Desulfosarcina ovata subsp. ovata: one gene and its partner. The protein of the gene in region 1 interacts with the protein of each later gene in a pairwise test. Links are inferred from orthologs where the notes say so. Each region holds a gene or a part of one and is shown on either strand. Other genes may lie near its edges.

The links.
Region 2: the proteins of gyrA (region 1) and gyrB interact in binary tests that used the Escherichia coli proteins (3 or more experiments, as listed by UniProt). The link is inferred for Desulfosarcina ovata subsp. ovata from one-to-one orthologs.

Annotation. Positions count from the first base shown.
Region 1 is NZ_AP021879.1:1,821,083-1,824,179, forward strand. It holds gyrA (DNA gyrase subunit A), read right to left. Parts: upstream 2,755-3,097; coding sequence 247-2,754; downstream 1-246. Other genes in the region: GN112_RS08235 (NAD(P)H-dependent glycerol-3-phosphate dehydrogenase), read right to left, coding at 1-250; GN112_RS08245 (AI-2E family transporter), read right to left, coding at 2,836-3,097. UniProt on the Escherichia coli protein: A type II topoisomerase that negatively supercoils closed circular double-stranded (ds) DNA in an ATP-dependent manner to maintain chromosomes in an underwound state.
Region 2 is NZ_AP021879.1:4,105,256-4,122,272, reverse strand. What follows is about bases 1-3,086. They hold gyrB (DNA topoisomerase (ATP-hydrolyzing) subunit B), read right to left. Parts: upstream 2,699-3,086; coding sequence 302-2,698; downstream 1-301. Other genes in these bases: dnaN (DNA polymerase III subunit beta), read right to left, coding at 2,704-3,086; asnS (asparagine--tRNA ligase), read left to right, coding at 1-39. In the rest of the region: more of dnaN, read right to left, coding at 3,087-3,822; GN112_RS18230 (hypothetical protein), read right to left, coding at 4,048-4,518; GN112_RS18225 (recombination-associated protein RdgC), read right to left, coding at 4,583-5,197; GN112_RS18220 (UvrD-helicase domain-containing protein), read left to right, coding at 6,052-8,829; GN112_RS18215 (hypothetical protein), read left to right, coding at 8,840-9,220; GN112_RS18210 (HEAT repeat domain-containing protein), read left to right, coding at 9,314-10,114; GN112_RS18205 (response regulator), read right to left, coding at 10,101-10,739; GN112_RS18200 (penicillin-binding protein 1A), read right to left, coding at 10,803-13,178; hisI (phosphoribosyl-AMP cyclohydrolase), read left to right, coding at 13,584-13,961; hisG (ATP phosphoribosyltransferase), read left to right, coding at 13,958-14,833; GN112_RS18185 (pyridoxal phosphate-dependent aminotransferase), read left to right, coding at 14,858-16,000; yihA (ribosome biogenesis GTP-binding protein YihA/YsxC), read left to right, coding at 16,018-16,605; GTPase Era, read left to right, coding at 16,598-17,017. UniProt on the Escherichia coli protein: DNA gyrase negatively supercoils closed circular double-stranded DNA in an ATP-dependent manner to maintain chromosomes in an underwound state.

The DNA of each region.
Region 1 (3,097 bases):
CCAGATCCTTGCCGGACACCACCGCATCCAGGTCGCCGGAAGGGTGCAGGTTATCGGAAAGCCGCACGCCGGGCAGAAAACGGCCATTTTCCCGGTCCGTGCGCATCTGCTCGCGCACCTCATCCTCGTACACCCAGTGGTCGATGGAAAAGCCCTGGGAAGCCAGAAGCTGGGCCAGCGCGGTTCCCCAACTGCCGGCGCCCACGACGCCAATGGCCGTTGTCTCGATACTCGCATCACGCATTATCATTCCTGCACCTCCGGCGCCTCATCATCCGTCCCACCGGCATCGTCTTCCGCGTCACCGCCATTGGGCGCATCTTCTTCCGCCAGGCTGGCGGCGCTGACCACCCGTTCCTCCGCTTCCATCACAATCAGCCTGACCCCCTGGGTGTTGCGGCTGATCACCGAGGTACCGGAGACCGGCATGCGGATCAGTTTGCCGGTATCGGTAACCAGCATCAGGTCGTCTTCGTCCTGCACAAGCAGGATACTCACCACCTGGCCGTTGCGTTGGTTGGTTTTGATGGTGATCACCCCTTTGCCGCCCCGGCGATGGAGCGGGTATTCATCAATGGAGGTGCGTTTGCCGTAACCATTCTCGGTAACGGTAAACATCGTCTGGCCATGCTGCAGTACCTCCATGCCGACCACACGATCCCCCTCGGCCAGACTCATGCCCCGCACTCCCCGGGCCGTGCGGCCGGTGGGACGCACATCGGTTTCGTGGAAGCGGATCGATTTGCCCATGGCGGTTCCCAGAAAAACGTTCTGGGTGCCGTCGGAAAGTTTCACGGCGATCAGTTCATCCCCTTCGGCCAAGTGCAGCGCAATGATGCCGCCGGTCCTCGGCCGGCTGTAAGCCATCAGATCGGTCTTTTTCACCGTTGCGTTGCGGGTGGCCATGATCACATGCAGCCCCGCCTCGAAGGCCGGCACGGCCAAAACGGCGGTCATGCGCTCGCCATCGGCAAATTCAAGCAGGTTGACGATGGCCTTGCCGCGGCTCTGGCGGCCGGCCTGGGGAATGTCATACACCTTGCACCAGTAGACCTTGCCCAGGTTGGTGAAAAAGAGAAAATAGTGGTGCGTGGAGGCCACGAACAGATGAGTCACGTAATCCTCATCCTTGGTGCCCATGGCGGTCTTTCCCCGGCCGCCGCGCCGCTGGCTCTGGTAGAGGGTGATGGGGTTGCGTTTGATATAGCCGGTGTTGGTGATGGTGACCACCATGTCCTCTTCGGCAATCATGTCCTCGATGGTCAACGCACGGCTGCCGGCCACGATCTGGGTGCGACGCTCATCACCGAACTCCCCCTTGAGGATATCCAGTTCGTTCTTGATGATGCCCAGCACCAACGCCTCACTGCCCAGAATCTCCTTGAAACGGGCGATGTCCTTGAGCACGGCATCGTACTCCTCGACAATTTTGTCCCGCTCCAGGCCGGTGAGTCGCTGCAGACGCATGTCGAGAATGGCCTGGGCCTGGATCACCGTCAGGCTGAAGGTCTGCATGAGGCGTTCCTTGGCTTCCGGGGGCGTTTTGGAGCTGCGGATCAGCTGGACCACCGCGTCCAGGTTGTCCAGGGCGATCTTCAAGCCTTCGAGGATGTGGGCCCGGGCTTCGGCCTTGTTCAGGTCGAAGCGGGTGCGCCGGATGACGATCTCCTTGCGATGGAGAACGAAATTTTCCAGAATCTGCTTCAGGGTGAGTACCTGGGGACGATTTTTGACCACCGCCAGCAGGATGATCCCGAAACTGTTTTCCATCTGGGTGTGCTTGTAGAGCTGATTGATGATGATGCCGGCCATGTGGTCTTTCTTCACGGCCATGGCGATGCGCATGCCCCGGCGGTCAGACTCGTCACGCACGAACCTGAGCCCCTCGATCACCTTGTGCTTCATCAACTCGGCGATCTTCTCGATCAGCCGCGCCTTGTTCACCTGGTAGGGAATCTCGGTCACGACAATGGTTTCCTGGCCGGTTTTCTTGTTCTCCTCAACCGCTACCTGGGCGCGCACCCGCACAATGCCGCGACCGGTTTCATAGGCGTCGCGGATGCCCTGGATACCGTGAATCACACCGGCGGTGGGAAAATCAGGACCGGGAATGAATGCCATCAACTCGTGGCAGGTGATCATGGGGTTGTCGATCAGGGCCTTGATGCCTTCGATCACCTCAGAGAGATTGTGCGGCGGGATATTGGTGGCCATGCCCACGGCGATTCCCGAAGAGCCGTTGACCAACAGCGCCGGAAATTTGGCCGGCAGGACCGAGGGTTCTTCAAGGGACTCGTCGTAGTTGGGAATCATGTTGACGGTCTCTTTGTCCAGGTCCTCGAGCATCTCGTGGGCCAGGCGCTGCATGCGCACCTCGGTGTACCGCATGGCTGCCGCCGGGTCGCCGTCAATGGAACCGAAGTTGCCCTGGCCGTCGACCAGTGGGTAGCGCATGGCAAAATCCTGGGCCATGCGCACCATGGTTTCGTACACGGCACTGTCGCCGTGGGGGTGGTACTTACCGATCACGTCGCCGACGATGCGGGCCGATTTTTTGTAAGGCTTGTTGTAGTCGTTTTTAAGCTCCCGCATGGCAAAGAGCACACGCCGGTGAACGGGTTTGAGCCCGTCGCGCACATCGGGGAGCGCCCGGCCGATGATCACGCTCATGGCGTAATCCAGGTAGGAACGCTTCATTTCGTTTTCGATGCTGACTTCCGGGCTTTGTAACGCTTCGGTTGAATTGTCACTCATCTTGGTGCACGGTCCTTCTATCTAGGTTGGTGCAGCAGCCGGAAAACCCCATGGTTCACCGACGGGCTGCGCCGTACAGGGTTAGATGTCTTCGATCAGACGCTGGTAACTGGCATGGTAAATATCGGTTAAGGTGAGAAAAGCGGTGGCGATCAGCGGCCCGTAGATAATCCCGAGAATCCCGAACAGCCGCAGGCCGCCGATAATGGCCAGAAAGACCACCAGGGTGTGCATCTGGACCCGCTTTCCCACCACCCTGGGCTTCAGAAGATATTCAACACTGCCGGATAGCAAAAGATAAAATACCAAAAAAAAGATGCTGACGGCAATGCGTCCTTTGAGA
Region 2 (17,017 bases), 2.3 Mb from region 1 along the record:
GTTCCTTTTCCAAGGACACCGGGAAATATCGATTTTTAATTATAGGATCCTACAAACTTGTTAAACGTATTAACAATTTAAAAAAAAAGGATTGACAACCACTGGTGATTATGAGAGTCAGTATTTGCTCTTTTAAGCAGATAATCTGACTTACCGCTGGCCTCATCGCTGAACCGACTATCCTGATCCACCAATTGCATCTGAAGCTGATCCTGTAACCATATTTGTCATTAAAGGAGCGCACCCATTCAAGAATCCCTGATATTCCATTGAATATCAGGGATTCTTTATTTATGGAAATTTAAATATCCAACATACTGACTTCCAGCGCATTATTTTGGATAAAATCTCTTCTGGGTTCGACTTCATCCCCCATTAAAACAGTAAAAATTTCATCCGATTCGACAGCATCCTCCACCGTCACTTTCAATAGGTTACGCTTGTCGGGATGCATGGTGGTTTGCCATAACTGTTCCGGATTCATTTCACCAAGGCCTTTGTACCGCTGGATATTGAGACCTTTTTTACCTTCTTCGATAAGAACCTGCAGCAGTCTGAATTTATCTTCCACGCTGACGGGTGTGTCTTCACGATCGATCGTTGTCACTTCAAAGGGCGGAATATCCTGACTTTCTATTTTTTTATACAACATCAAACATTTTTGATAATCCGATGAATAGATCAGATTCCTTCCAACAATATTGTCCTGCTGATAGTTGTTCTGATCGGGCGTTTTTACAATTAATTCAAAAATATCGTCTTCTTCATTCCATGGCAATGCCTCTGTTGAATAGCCTTCCTCTTCAAATTTCGCCTGCAGCAGACGCATCTTTTCCTGATCTTGAAGAAAGGATTTATCCAGGACATCTGCTTTAATCAACGTTTCGACAACATTCTGATGATACCCGCTTATTTCCAATTTGGCCATCGAGGCAACATATTCGCTCAAATCACCCAAGAAAACAAAAAGATGATGATCCGAGAGGATCCTTTCGGTCTCGACAATTTTAATATGTTTTTTCTCGCATATTTTTTTCAGAATGAAATCATTCAGCTCTTTTTCATTTTTTATGTAGGATTCGCTCTTTCCCTTGCCTATTTTAAAAAGCGGCGGTTGGGCGATGTACAAATACCCTTTATCTACCAATTCAGGCATTTGTCGGTAAAAAAAAGTAAGCAACAAGGTTCGGATATGGGATCCGTCAACATCCGCATCGGTCATTATAATGATCTTGTGATAGCGGATTTTCTCAATATTATATTCTTCTTTTCCTACACCCGTTCCCAAGGCAGTGATAATATTCTTTATCTCTTCGCTGCGCAGAATTTTATCGAAGCGGGCCTTTTCCACATTCAATATTTTGCCTTTCAACGGCAAAATGGCCTGAAATTTTCTGTCCCGACCCTGTTTTGCGGAACCACCGGCGGAATCCCCCTCGACCAGAAACAGTTCCCTTAAAGCCGGGTCGGAAATTTGGCACTCAGCCAGTTTCCCCGGAAGGGTGGAATCGATCAGGGCTCCCTTGTTTCTGGCCAAATCCCGCGCCCGTTTTGCCGCATCCCTCGCTCTGGCGGCATCGACTGCTTTTTCGATAATCTTTCTCGATACAGCGGGATTTTCCTCCATGAAAGCGCTGAGTTTTTCATTGACCAGCGATTCGACCAGACCTTTGACTTCGCTGTTTCCCAGTTTGGTTTTGGTTTGACCCTCAAACTGCGGCGATTTTATCCTTACGCTGATGATGGCGGTCAATCCTTCACGAACATCGTCGCCACTGATTTTGGCCGAAAGATTTTTTGGCAAATTTCCGTTTAAACAATATTGATTAATGCATCGGGTCAGCGCGGCCTTGAATCCGATAAGATGAAATCCACCTTCTATTGTATTGATATTATTAGCAAAAGAAAAAATATTTTCTTTATAGGTCGCATTGTATTGAATTGCGACTTCGATATTGACATCATTTCGATAACCTTCGATAAATACGGGTTCATGCAAAACAGCATGACGTTTATTCAAATATTCGACAAATGAAACGATACCGCCTTCGTAAAAGAATTTTTCATTTTTATCGAAACGCTCGTCTTCAATAAAAATATTGACCCCTTTATTCAGGAAGGCCAGTTCCCGAAGCCGTCTGGAAAGAATATCGTAATTGAACTCACTAACATTGAAGATGGTTTCGTCGGGGATAAAATGGATTTTTGTGCCCCTTTTGTCCGTATCTCCTTTAGCGGTCAGTTCACTTGTTTTTATCCCCTGTGCATATGTCTGATAATAGATCTTTCCTTTGGCGTAGATCTCGACTTCAAGCTTTTTGGATAGGGCATTGACCACACTGACGCCCACACCGTGAAGTCCCCCGGAAACCTTATAACTGTCATTGTCAAATTTTCCCCCAGCATGCAACTTGGTTAAAACAACCTCGACAGCAGGGATATTTTCCGTACGGTGAATATCAACCGGAATGCCGCGCCCATTGTCTTCAACGCTAATACTGTTGTCCGGGTGGATCGTGACCCGGATATCATCGCAAAATCCAGCCATGGCTTCGTCAATGCTGTTATCAACCACTTCATAGACGAGATGGTGCAGACCCGCCACATCGACGTTTCCAATATACATGGAAGGTCTTAACCGAACCGGTTCAAGTCCCTCCAACACATCAATACTATTTGCATCGTAATTGTCGTTCATTAATTTTAAATTCTCATTGGCATGATGACGCTGGTAAAAGTTTTGTCCCCGTCGCCTTCGATAATGCAGGGGTGGTTGCCGTCTACAATATTGAGAATGATATTGTCATCCTCAATAACACTCAATGTATCCAGAAAAAATTTCGGGTTAAACGCGGCTTCAATAACGTCGCCGGAAAACTCAATTTCCATTTCTTCCTTGGACTCACCATAGTCCGGATTGGTGGCAGTGACCACCAGTTTATTTTCATCAAAGTTGAATACGGCGCCTTTATAATTATCCGTGGCCAGGATGGACATTCGTTTCAGCATCTTGGAAAATTTTACTTTATCCAACTCAATCAGGTGGACCGTTCCCTTTTTCAGAATGTCATCGTATTTGGGAAACTCTCCTTCAAGCATACGGATAATAATTGTCTCAGCCTCTTTTTGGACAACGAAATTGCTATCCTTGATGCCCACTTGAACATCGCCTTCGATGTCTAAAAATTTGGCAACCTCATTAAGTCCTTTTTTTGGCACCAGTACCCCTTCACCCGCATCAATGGTCTGCGACATATCAAATTGATGATCGACTGAATTCAACCGGCTGCCGTCCGTCGATACAAAACGGAAGCAACAAATATCTTCGGTTTTGATTCGCTCGACGAAAACACCGTTGATATGGGCCCGCTTTTCATCTCCGGCCGCAGAAATAATCGTGGCGCGTTCAATCATTTTTTCGAGAACAGAGGCATCAATCGGAAAAAAATTGACTTCAGTAATGTGCGGTGTTTCCGGAAAATCGTCGGGATTCATTCCAACGATGTGGTATTGAATTTTGCCACTGCCGATTTCGATCCACCGATTTTCAATTTCGTTGATCACAATGTCATCTGAAGGGAATTCACGTAAAATTTCGTATAGTTTTTTTGCGCTGACGGCAATAGCCCCCTCTGTATCTACCACAGCCCCATAAAACCCCTCAAATCCGGTTTCAAGATCAGTGGCCGTCAGATGAACCCCCTCATTACCGCTACGGATCAATATGTTTTCGGTAATGGCTAGATTGCTACGTCGTCCGGCCAACCCCTGAATCTTTGCCAGCACGCTTACAATTTGAGATTTGTTGATCGTGAATTTCATAATAGAATTCCTTTTGTAAAGGTTCTTATTCTACTTAGAGCTGACAAAAAGTTAATAAATCTATAACAATTTAAAAATATTGGGTTAATTTTATACCTTGCCCGTTAATAACCCCTTCTATACATTTTTAAATTCACGCTTTCATGGGCAACGAAATCGAATTTGTTCATAACTCACAAATTATTAACCCGATATCAGTCCGCTGCGGCTGGTAATCATCAGCCATCAGGGCAGCACCCATTTTCGAATCGCCGGAACCACAGTTTGATCCCATTCCACCGATGCCCTCAGTTTGAGAAACGCGTTAAAGAGGCCATTGATCAGATGGATTGCTTTTTCGAAAAGATAGGCTTTTTCCAGCAATAACCCCTCGACGTCGTCTTTTGTTTCCATTGGACCGGTTTCAGGGACCTTGAGACTTGAAAAACTGAGGCTTTCGCCTTTGATTGAGAATTTCCACTCCTGATTTTCCGTTTTGTAGATCAGATTCATCTCAACGACCACGGCACCCTTGCGAAGGGAGAGGAGCCCCTCTTCCAATCCGGCATCATCCCCTTTGATCGTAATGATTTCACTGGTATCATTGACATTGTTCTCAAGAACGATACGGTTGCCGATATCCAGTGTTGTGATGGTTTCATCGATCGTTTTAAAATAGTCCTGATTGGTATCGGTGCTAAACCAAAGCCAGGTCAAAAATTCATTACCAATAAATTTGTATCGGTTGTATGCAACAGCGACATCCAGCATAGGAATATGGTTACTCCGTGAATCGGGTTTGACTGAGTTGGGCAATGGTATCTTTTTCCATATCCGACAGCGGCGATGTCAATGTCGCCATGCTGTATGGAAAAAGCCGGATCAGTTTTAATTTGAATGACCGGGTAAAAAGGGTTTCCAGTTCTTCATTGGCCCCTTTCAAATTGGAAAAAAACCACAGGCGACCTTCTTCGTAATTCCAGATCAGATCATAAATGTTCGGGGTTGCAGGAATTCTCAGATTCAATAAATGGAGTACATGGTCTTTGATTTCTTTTTTTTCGGTTTTGCTTAAAAACTCGCGACCACTGGATTCAAGCCGCTTTTTCATTTCCAGAGTATAGTGTTTTTGAACAATTTTTGCGGGAATCGATTTTTTATCGATACGCATGGAAAAAACCAAATGAGTGCCGATCAAAAATGGATTTTTATCAAAATCCGTATTGAAAGGATCGTTAAAACAGGTCCATCCAATGGCTTTATCTGACGATTCGTTGTCAATTTCCTCGATTGACTGTTTTTTTAATCCCTTGGATATGGTTTCAATGATCGGTTCGTCGAGTTTGCCCTCGACAAAGTATTGCGTAATCGAAACAGAAGAAGAAAATATTCCCATAGATGATTCCGAATCCAGCTAAGATGTTAGTAATTTTAATTAAAAACGCATACATATACATTTTTTTAGTATCTTTTTCAAGGTCTTTTTTAGAAAACCGACCAGAAGTGGCGGCTGAAAATATCATCTTTCATAGGCATGATGATGATATCGTCCGCGGTTCATCCTGGCCTATTGACAAAAGATATTGAATCATACAGAATTCAATAATTTTAAATTAAAAATATATAATGAACTCAAATACTTTTATAGCTGACCTGCATATCCACTCAAAGTTTTCAAGGGCGACCGCCAAAGATCTTGATCTTGAAAATATTTATATATGGGCTCAGCTCAAGGGAATAACGGTGGTGGGCACCGGTGATTTCACTCACCCGGATTGGTTTGCCCAGATCATCGATAAACTCGAACCCGCTGAACCGGGCCTGTATCGGCTGAGAAGCGACATTGAAAAAAGCTGTGATCCGCAGGTGCCCGTTTCCTGCCGGGCGCCGGTACGGTTTATGCTCAGCTGTGAAATCAGTAATATCTATAAAAAGCAAGATCGAACCCGGAAGAATCATAATCTTGTGTTTTTTCCGGATATTGAGGATGTGAAGCGGTTTAATGGTCGTTTGGATGCGATTGGCAATATCTGTTCGGACGGCAGGCCGATCCTTGGTTTGGATGCGCGGGATTTGCTTGAAATTACATTGGAAACATCCGAAAATGGGTTTCTTGTGCCCGCTCACATTTGGACGCCCTGGTTTTCCATGTTGGGATCGAAATCAGGATTTGATACCTTATCTGACTGTTTTGAAGATTTGAGTCACCATATTTTCGCCGCAGAAACCGGTCTGTCATCGGATCCGCCGATGAACTGGCGCGTATCCGATCTGGATCAGGTTACCTTAATATCCAATTCCGATGCTCACTCACCATCCAAGCTCGGCCGAGAGGCCAATATATTTAAAACGGAATTGAGTTATCATGCTATGCGCTGGGCCATGGAAAAGGGAGATAAAGATCAGTTTCTGGGTACTTTCGAGTTTTATCCCGAAGAGGGGAAATATCATGTGGATGGCCATCGCAAATGCGAGGTCTGTTTTTCGCCGGCTGAAACCCTGTTGCATCAGGGAATCTGTCCGGTCTGCAACAAACCACTTACCCTTGGGGTGTTGCACCGTGTGGAAACTCTGGCCACCCGTACAGAAGGGGTTCGCCCAACGCGGACATTTCCTTTTTATCGGTTGATTCCCTTAGAAAATCTGCTTTCCGAAATATTCAGGGTCGGACCAAAATCAAAAAAGGTGTCGCAAACCTACCGGGTGTTGTTGGAAAAACTGGGAAATGAGTTCAATATCCTGCATTACCTCGACACCGAAAAAATTGAATCGGCCGGCGTGCCCCTGCTCGCCGAGGCGATTTCTCGCATGCGGGATGATCGCGTATCGTTTTCGCCGGGATATGATGGGTTGTTCGGTACGGTCCGGATTTTTTCCGAGGCGGAGCGATCAACGGTTTCCGGACAACGCAGTCTGTTTGCAACTGCGGACAAAATCACAGATGGGGTGAAACCGCCCACCAAGAAAAAAATTTCCCAACCGCCAAATCCATTACCGGATATAACACCGTGCTCAGTCAAGGATCATTCCATTCAATTAAATCCGGCGCAGCAGGCGGCCGTCGATTTTGAAAACCGGGCGCTGATGATCGTGGCCGGACCCGGTACCGGAAAAACCCGCACCCTGACCCATAAAATTGGAGGCATCGTCAACGCCGGGGTCGATGCCCGGCGTGTGCTTGCCGTGACCTTTACCAACAAAGCGGCAACAGAGATGCGCGAACGGCTGCGCACAATGCTTGGGGATTCCCAGTCGATGCCCATCCTGGGGACCTTTCATTCCTTGGGTTACCGGATTTTAAGTCAATGGCAGGCCGATCAGCCGTTTTCGGTCATCGATGAAGGGCATCGCAGAGAACTGGTCCGTGATGTTTTGGCTTTAAATGGGCTGACAGGCAAAGCGAGTCCCGTTAAAGTCGATGATCTGATGGGCTGGATTGTCGCGGCCAAACAGAAATTGCTTTCCAGTCAGGATCCATTGGACGATCTGTGTCCACCCGATCTGGCAGCCATGTTCGAACGCTGCTATCAGACCTATGAACGGTTGATGGATATTGATCATCTATTGGATTTTGAGGATCTTATTTTTCGAACGGTTCAGCTGCTGGAAAACGAATCGTCGATTCAGGATCGATACGTCAATCGGTTCAGTGATATATTTATCGATGAATATCAGGATATCAATGCCGGCCAATACCGGCTTGTTCGCCGACTTGCCGGGGATCAGGCCCGCCTGTGCGTGATTGGGGATCCAGACCAGTCCATTTATGGATTCAGAGGGTCTGACATTACCTGTTTTAACTGGTTTTTAAAAGACTATCCCGGGGCGGAAGTCGTCTTCCTGAGAAAAAACTATCGATCCACCCAAACCATTCTGGAGGTATCGTCGCAGGTAATCCAAAAGAATGCCGAACGGCTCGACACCGGCCATCGTCGGGCCGTCTATTCCGACCACGTCGGCGATCGCACCATTCAGGTCACGGAAGCGCAAACGGAAAATACCGAAGCGGTGGCCATTGGCAAGACCATTGAAACGATGATCGGCGGCATTGGCTTTTTTTCAATGGATTCCGGTGCGGTGGATGGATCCACACAAACAGGCGGCTTGAGCTTTTCCGACTTTGCGGTTTTGTTTCGAACCCGAATTCAGGCCGATCCCATTCGGCGAATGCTGGAAAAGGCCGGTATTCCCTGCCAGGTGATCGATCGTCAATCCGTATTGGACCATCCTGGAATAAAAGGGGTCGTTTCTATTTTCAGGCTGATTCATGGATTGGGGACGTTTGCCGACATCCAGATGGCCAGTGATCACCTGAAACCCGGTATTTCCGGGAAAACAGTGGAAAAACTGAAGTCATGGGCTTATCGGAACCGTCTGCCAATTAAAGAGGCCCTGATTCAATCGCGACGATTGCCCATCCCCGGCATGGGAATATCAAAGCAGCAGCAATTATACGATTTTTTAAACCAAATATCGGACTGGAAGCAACGAGTGGAGACCCTTTCGCTGCGATCCGGTCTCGATATGATCACCGAACAAAGTGGCATACTTGAAACCGTTGGTGATGAACCGGGATTTGAAAAGGGATTTCAGCACATGATGGAAGCGGCCGATGCGCATCGTTCGGATGATGCGGCCGGGTTTTTAGCAGCGCTCGCCCTTTGCAGGGATACGGATACTTATGACCATCGGGTTGAAAAAGTTTCCCTGAGCACCATGCATGCGTCAAAGGGGCTTGAATTTTCGGTGGTTTTTATTGCGGGCTGCGAAGATGGATGGATTCCCTATCAATCCGTTAATCGTCCCGCTGATCTGGAAGAGGAACGCCGGCTGTTCTATGTGGCGCTGACCCGGGCCAAGCGGCATCTCTTTCTGACCCGGGCCAAGACCCGACTGATCAATGGCCAGATGCAACCGCGCCAACTCTCTCCCTTTGTCAACGATATCGAAAACATCTATAAGGAATTCAGCGCAACCGGCCTGAACCGGCCACAACCAGCGATACAGAAACAACTGTCTCTGTTTTAAGGAGTAAGCCATGTCAACCGATCCGATCTTATCCGTCCAACTGGATAATGGATTAACGATGCAGTGTATTGATCAATCCAGAAAAATTGCTGCCGATCGATGGTATATTTGCATTTGGATCGAGATTGTTGTTTGCGTGGACAAAAAATGGTTTACCCATTTTTTTATGGACGAAAAAAAGTATCAGAAGATAAGGGATCTGCTGGGTCCGTCGGTCGTTTTTAAACAGAAGCATGAAAGAAATTTTGTCAGTGAAGGCGAAAAAGCGCAGATTATAGAAACGATCTGCCAGCATGCATCCGAGATGGGCAGAACCTATTTCTGCCATGCGGATTTTCCAGCCAAATACATATTGAAATGCCTTCATGCAAAACAAACCCCATTCAATTGAATATAAATGAAAAAGGCCACACTTATTCCGTTTGATCGTTCCCATCGCCTTTTGGATAAGGTGCGAGGTTATCTTGAGGATATGGAATCCTTTTTGAGTGATCCGGAAAGCGGCATCGCCATCCTTCTCGAGGCCTTGCCGCATGCCGATACGCCCCTGCTGATAAAGATCATTCCACTGCTCGGCTATGCCGGAAAGGACAGGGTGTTGTGGCCATTGTACGATCTGGTGGTGGGAGGAGCAACGGATGAACAGATTCGCGCTGCCGCTGCGGTTCAACTGGGCCTGGCTGCCTCCCTGAGCAGAGATGTCCTATCGCTCAACGCTGCGTTGATCAACATGCTGGACCATTCGGCGCCATCGATTCGAATTGCCTGTGCATTGGCGCTGGGTTGGGAGGGAAACCACCCGGCGGTTTCGGCACTGATTCATCATTTTGACGATCTTGACCGTGATGTTCAGGCCGCAGTGGTGTCGGCAATGGTATCCGTGGGAGATGGATATGTTTTCGAATTTCTGACAACGCGCCTGCAGGTGGGGTTAATGGAAGAGAAACGCAGCATATTGCTCCATCTCTGGCGGTTCGCAGAAAAGTTTCCGGATGTCGAATCCGTCTATATTGAAAATATGGGCGATATTCCCATGGAGTTGCGGGTGGATGGCCTGACCGGGTTGGGAATGCTTCCCCTGACGACAAGGATTGTGGATTTTTACCGCCGGCTTCTGGCTGACCGGGAACCCCGGGTCCGTCTTCAGGTGTTGGACAATCTGTTGGGCTGTAAAGCCGACGATTACCATCTGCTGAAAGAAGAGATCCGTTTGCTTTTAAATGATGGGGATCTTCCGGTCAGACAGGCAGCCATCCGGCTGTATGGCCGGGTCAAGCTTCAATGAGGCGGTTCTGAATGGCAAATCGGGAAAGGTCGGCGTTGTTGCGCAGATTCAGTTTTTTCAAAAGACGGAACCGATAGGTATCAACGGTTTTTATGCTGATGTGATAGGCCGAGGCGATTTCGCGGTTGGTGTAACCCATGGCCAGACGGCGCAACACCTGGAGTTCGCGGGTAGAGAGGGTTTCCAGCGGGCTTTGGGACTGACTTCCTTTGGCAACCCGGAGCGCCAGTGCTTCGGCGGCATCGGCAGTTAGAAAAAGGGACCCGGAATGAACCTTGCGGATCGCTTTGACCAGTTGCTCCGGTGCGCTCTGTTTGGTGATATAGCCCATGGCGCCGGTCTCGATGGCGCGCACCACATACTGATGTTCTTCGTGCATGGTTAAAACGAGAATCGGCAATTGCGGATTTTCGCTTTTCAGTTGGGTGATTACTTCCAGTCCATCCAATACGGGCATGGATATATCAATCACCGCCACATCGGGTTTTTCCTTTCTGACCGCCAGAATCGCTTCGCGGCCATCCGACGCTTCGGCCACGACTTCAATGTCGCCACTTTCTTCGACAATCCGGCGCAAACCGGCCCGAACAATACTGTGATCGTCTGCCAGCAGGACTTTGATCATACGGTTCGACTTTCAGATATAAGGATCGTAAAATGAATCCGTCAAACCATGGCCGGGTCGCCATTACATGTCGGATTTAAAGAACGATTCCGCATCCACAATGCTGTTTGGCCGTTTGGTGTACTCGGTTGGCTCCGTGCCTTCCTTAAAACATTCAAAGATGGTGTCGCGGGATTCGGGAATGGGCAACAAGCCGGTCCGAGCATCGATTTTTGCGAAAACGACGCCTTCGGGAACCGGAAAGACGCGTACCGGTTTGTCTTTCAGCACCGCCTGCATGAAACCGAGCCAGATGGGGCTGGCGGTTCTTGATCCGGTTTCACCTTTGCCCAGGGTTTTGTTTATATCGTGGCCGACCCAAACACCGGTAATATACTGTGGGGTGTAGCCCATAAACCAGGCATCCTGCAGATCATTGGTGGTGCCGGTTTTACCGGCGACAGGACGGTTAAGTGCCCTGACCCGTTTTCCAGTGCCTTCCTTGACCACGCTTTCCATCAGGCTGGTGATGATGTAAGCCGTGCTTTTTTCGATTACCCTTTCCCTGGAAGGGTTCATTTCTTCGAGCACATTTCCCCATCGATCTTCAATTTTTGTGATGAAGGCCGGTTCGATCAGATATCCCTGGTTGGCGAAAACCGCATAGGCATTGACCAGTTCGAGGAGCGTTACCCCAGAGGATCCCAGGGCGATGGAAAGATCTCGCGCCAAGGGCGATGTGATGCCCAGTTTTCTGGCGTAGTCAATGCAGTAATCCACGCCGATATCCTGAAGAATTTTAATGGAGACCACATTACGGGATTTGGTCAGTGCTTCACGCAGCAGCGTGGGTCCGTAGAATTTCTTTCCGTAATTTTTCGGTTTCCAGGTTAAGTCACGCTCCTCATCATCAAAAACAATGGGGGCGTCGATGATTTCGGTTGCCGCGGTATAGCCTTTGTCCAGTGCCGCCGCATAGAGAATCGGTTTGAAGGCCGATCCTGGCTGACGATGGGATTGAACGGCGCGGTTAAACTGGCTTTCCATGAAATCACGGCCACCGACCATCACTTTGACGAGGCCGGTTTCCGCCTCAATGCAGAGCAGGGCGCTCTGGGCATCAGGCACCTGATCCAGAGACAGGTCCCATAACTCTTCATTGTTTGTCTTTTTATTCAATCGAACCAGAATTACATCGCCGGTGGCGAGCACGCGGCTCACTTTCTTGACGCGAGCCTGATAGGCGGCCAGTTTTGGATTGGGTTTGCGTGCCCAGCGGATATCATCGATGGGAATCATCCCCCGCGCATCCCCCATGCGCACCGTGGCTTTTCCCCCGCTGTCGTCCACGTCGATCACCACACCCTTGACCGAGTTTCCTTCGACCAGCGGGGATTTTTCGATCAGGGCCTTTTGTTCCTCACAAAATGGTTCAATCGCCTCGACGGCCAGGTGAGATTCCGGCCCCCGGTATCCCTGCCGGCGGTCCAGATCGCGCAGGCCTTTTTCTATTTCCCGGCGGGCCGCTTTCTGCATCTCGATGTTGACGGCGGTAAAAATTTTCAGTCCCTGCGTATAGAGGGCATCGGCGCCGTATTTTTTTTCCACATAGCGCCGGACGTGTTCGGTATAGATGGGGACCTCTTCGATGTACCAGTTTCGCCTGGGTTTGATGTCCATCTTGACGTCAATGGCTTCGGTGACTTGCGTATTATCGATGAAGCCTTCCTCGAGCATCCGGTTGAGCACGTAAATTTGACGCTGTTTGGCCCGCTCGGGGTGGCGGAAAGGTGAATATCGGCTGGGGGCCTGGGGCAGTCCGGCCAGAATGGCACATTCGGCCAGGTTCAACTCACTGACGGACTTTCCGAAATAGTTTTCGGCGGCCGCTTCGACACCATAGGCCCCATGTCCCAGGTAGATCTGATTCAGGTAAAGGTAAAGAATCTCCTCTTTGGTAAAGGTCTTGTCGATGCGATAGGCCAAAATCGCCTCTTTAATTTTTCTTTCGTAACTGCGTTCGGGGGTCAACAGAAACGATTTGGTGACCTGCTGGGTGATGGTGCTGCCGCCCTGAACAATCGCTCCCGCTTCCAGGTTTTTGATGAATGCCCGGACGATACTGAAAAAATCGATGCCCTGGTGTTTGTAAAAGCGCGAATCTTCAGCTGCGATAAACGCCTGTTGGAGTTGAATCGGGATTTTCGATAGGGGCACGACGATTCGCCGCTCTTTGTAGAATTCGGCTATTTTTCGGTTGTCATCCGAATATACGGTGGTGATAATGGGTGGGCGGTAATCGCTCAGAGACGAAATTTTCGGCAAACCGTCACTCATATAGTAGTAGACGCCGACCATGGCTGCCGTACCCATCAACATCAGGACGAAAGCCAGTGCCAGTGACCATTTGATCAGTCGCCCGATGGTTGCCCCGGGCTTTCGCCGAGCCCTGTTTTTCATGATTTGCGAAGTGCTTTTTTCTCTGGTCATAGCGGATTAGAAAGTCTGTCCGGTTATCTGTTTCCGGTCTGCAGGCCGGGTTTTCCGGTAGTAAACGATCCCTTTATCGCTTCTTTTGCGGATTGAACGATTAATCGGATTACCCTAACAAAGTAAATAATTTTTCGCAAGATTATCCCGCAGTTGCAAAAAAAAGGGATTGACTCCGGCAGTCGATCTGATTAGATAATCCGGTTTTATCTTATTTGTCCGAACACGGCTGATCCGCTTCTTCTGTCGGGCCGATGGCGCCCATTAAAATGGGATCGTTTGTATCCGGTTGGCAGAATGAATGAAACAATGGTTGCTTTGATGGAGGGGCGGGCAAAGAATGGTCGGAGACGGACGGGAATGGAGTAAAAACAAATGATTGAACTCGATTTTGAAAAAATGGGCGGCCTGGTTCCGGCCATTGCCCAGGATGTTGAAACCGGTGATGTCCTGATGTTGGCGTTTATGAACCGGGCGGCTTGGGAAGAGACGCTGAAAACCGGACGGGCCACCTATTACAGCCGGAGCCGTGACACCCTGTGGGTCAAGGGACTGACATCCGGCCATATCCAAAACGTAAAGGAGATCCGGGTGGACTGCGACAACGACACCGTGCTGCTTAAAGTGGAACAGGTGGGCGGGGCGGCCTGTCATACCGGATATGCCAGTTGCTTCTATCAAAAAGTGGACAACGGGTCGCTGGTGACTGTCGGCGAGCCCGTTTTTGATCCCAAGGAGGTTTATAAAGAATGACCATGCCGCTGAAGTTGGGTATTCCCAAAGGAAGTTTGCAGAACGCCACGTTTGCGTTGTTCAAACGGTCCGGTTGGACCATCAATGTTAATGATCGCAGTTATTTTCCGGAAATTAACGACGAGTCCATCGAGTGTGCCATCTGCCGTGCCCAGGAAATGTCCCGCTATGTGGAAAACGGAACCCTGGATGCCGGACTTACCGGAAAAGACTGGATTGCCGAAAATGATTCCGATGTGCATGTGGCCGAAGACCTGATCTATTCCAAGGTCAGCGCCCGTCCGGCCCGCTGGGTGCTGGCGGTCCCTTATGATTCACCGATCAAAACCCTTGAAGATTTGGAGGGCAAAAAGATCGCCACCGAACTGGTGCAATTCACCAAGCGCTATTTCGAGAGCCGCAATATCTCCGTCAAAGTGGCGTTTTCCTGGGGGGCCACGGAAGCCAAGGTGGTCTCCGGCCTGGCCGATGCCATTGTCGAGGTGACCGAAACCGGCAGCACCATCAAGGCCCACGGCCTGCGCATTATCCACGAACTCATGCAGACCAACACCCAGCTGATCGTTAATCGAAGCGCCTGGGAAGATCCGCAGAAGCGCGAAAAGGTCGAACAGATCGCCCTTTTGCTCAAAGGCGCCCTGCTGGGAGAAAAACTGGTCGGGATCAAGATGAACGTGCCGCAAGAAAAGCTGGCCCAGGTGGTCGATCTGCTGCCCAGTCTCAACGCTCCCACCGTCGCCTCCCTGTACCAGTCGGATTGGTTTTCCGTGGAGACGGTCGTGGGCACCAACGTAGTCCGGGACCTGATTCCCGAACTGCTCAAGCAGGGTGCCGAAGGTATTATCGAGTATCCGCTCAACAAGGTAATCTGATTTCCTTTTCAAGGGGGAATGGGCATGGCATCGAAACGCACCGAAGAGATGACATCCTTTATCGTTATGGATGTTCTGGAACGGGCCTGTGAACTGGAATGTGAAGGCAAAGACATTGTGCATCTGGAGGTGGGCGAGCCCGATTTCGATACCCCCGAATGTGTCAAAGCCGCTGCCTGCGATGCCCTGGCGAACGGATTCACCCATTATACCCACAGCCTGGGGCTTCCGGAACTACGGGAAGCGATCTGCGAGTATTATCACACCACTTACGGCGTTTCCGTCCAGCCGGATCAGGTGGTGGTGACCTCGGGCACCTCTCCGGCCATTTTCATGATCTTCGCCGCCCTGCTCGAGGCCGGTGACGAGGTGATTCTTTCCGACCCGCATTACGCCTGCTACCCCAATTTCATCAAGTTCGTCGGCGGGGTGCCGGTAACGGTACCGGTTTTCGAGGAGGATGGGTTTCAGTACCGCCCCGAGGCCATCGAAAATAAGCTCGGTGACCGCACCCGCGCAATTTTCATCAACTCCCCCTCCAATCCCACGGGTAACCTGCTGTCCGAATCGCGTATGCAGGCCATAGCCGGGATGTCCCCCTGGATCGTCTCCGATGAGATTTACCAGGGGCTGGTCTACGAAGGAAAAGAGCACTCCATCCTCGAGTTCACCGACCGGGCGTTTGTGCTCAACGGGTTTTCCAAACTGTTTGCCATGACCGGGTTGCGCCTGGGGTATTTGATCGCGCCCAAGGAATTCATGCGTCCGATTCAGAAGGTGCAGCAGAACTTTTTTATTTCGGCCAACGCCATGATCCAGAAGGCCGGGATCGCCGCCTTGAAATCGGCCGGCGAGGATGTGGCCCGCATGAAACGCATTTACAACGAACGCCGGATATTCATGATCCGGCGCCTGAAAGAGATGGGGTTGGGGATCACCGTCGAACCCACCGGTGCCTTCTACGTCTTTGCCAATGCCAAACACCTCTCCAACGACTCTTACGCCCTGGCCTTCGAGATTCTGGAGAAGGCCTGCGTGGGCGTGACGCCGGGGATCGATTTTGGCGCAAACGGGGAAGGGTACCTGCGGTTTTCCTACGCCAATTCCATGGAAAATATCGCCGAGGGCTTAAACCGCCTGGAGGCCTATCTGAAGACCCGGTCGTAAACGGAACGATAACGCCCATGCTTGTCAAATCGGCAGAATTTGTCACCAGTGCCGTCAAACCCACTCAGTACCCCGAGGCGCTGCTGCCCGAGGTGGCGTTTGCCGGTCGCTCCAACGTGGGCAAATCTTCGCTGATCAACACCCTGGTCAACCGCAAACGACTGGTGAAAACCAGTTCCACGCCCGGCCGCACCCAGCTGATCAATTTTTTCACCGTCAACCAGAACCTGTCCCTGGTGGATCTGCCCGGCTACGGGTATGCCCGGGTTCCCGAGTCGGTGCGCCGTCACTGGGGACCGATGATCGAAACCTATTTGAAGGGGCGCGAAACCCTCAGGGCCGTGGTGTTGATTCTGGATATCCGGCGGATTCCCGGTATCGAGGAACAGAATTTCATCGATTGGCTGTCGCTCTACGGGCGGGCGGCCATCCTGGTGCTGACCAAGGCGGATAAATTGTCGAAATCGGCCCAGAAAAAGCAGCGCCGGGCCATTGCGGGAGCCCTGAACGTGGATGAAACCGCATTAACCCTCTTTTCCGCCAAAACGCGGCAGGGATTGCCACAGGTCTGGTCGGCCATCGAAAGGGTCACTGGCGATGAATAACGAGATCAATCCTGATGCGACCGGCGCTTTCCGATCCGGTTATGTCGCCATCCTCGGTGCCCCCAATGCCGGCAAATCCACCCTGCTTAACCGCATGCTGGGGCAGAAGCTGTCGATTACGTCGAAAAAGCCCCAGACCACCCGAAATCGGATTTTGGGTGTGGTGCACCGCCAGTCGTCCCAGATGGTTTTTCTGGATACCCCGGGGATCCATCGGGCCCGCAACCCGCTCAACACCCGCATCGTCGATGCCGCCCTGTCCACCCTTGCGGAAGTCGACCTGATCTTGCTGGTGGTGGATGCCATCAACCCGGACAAGGCGTCTGAACAGCTGCTCCTGGAAAAACTCGATCAGCATCAGCGTCCGGTGGTGCTGGCGCTCAATAAAATTGACCAGGTTCAACGGCCGGCC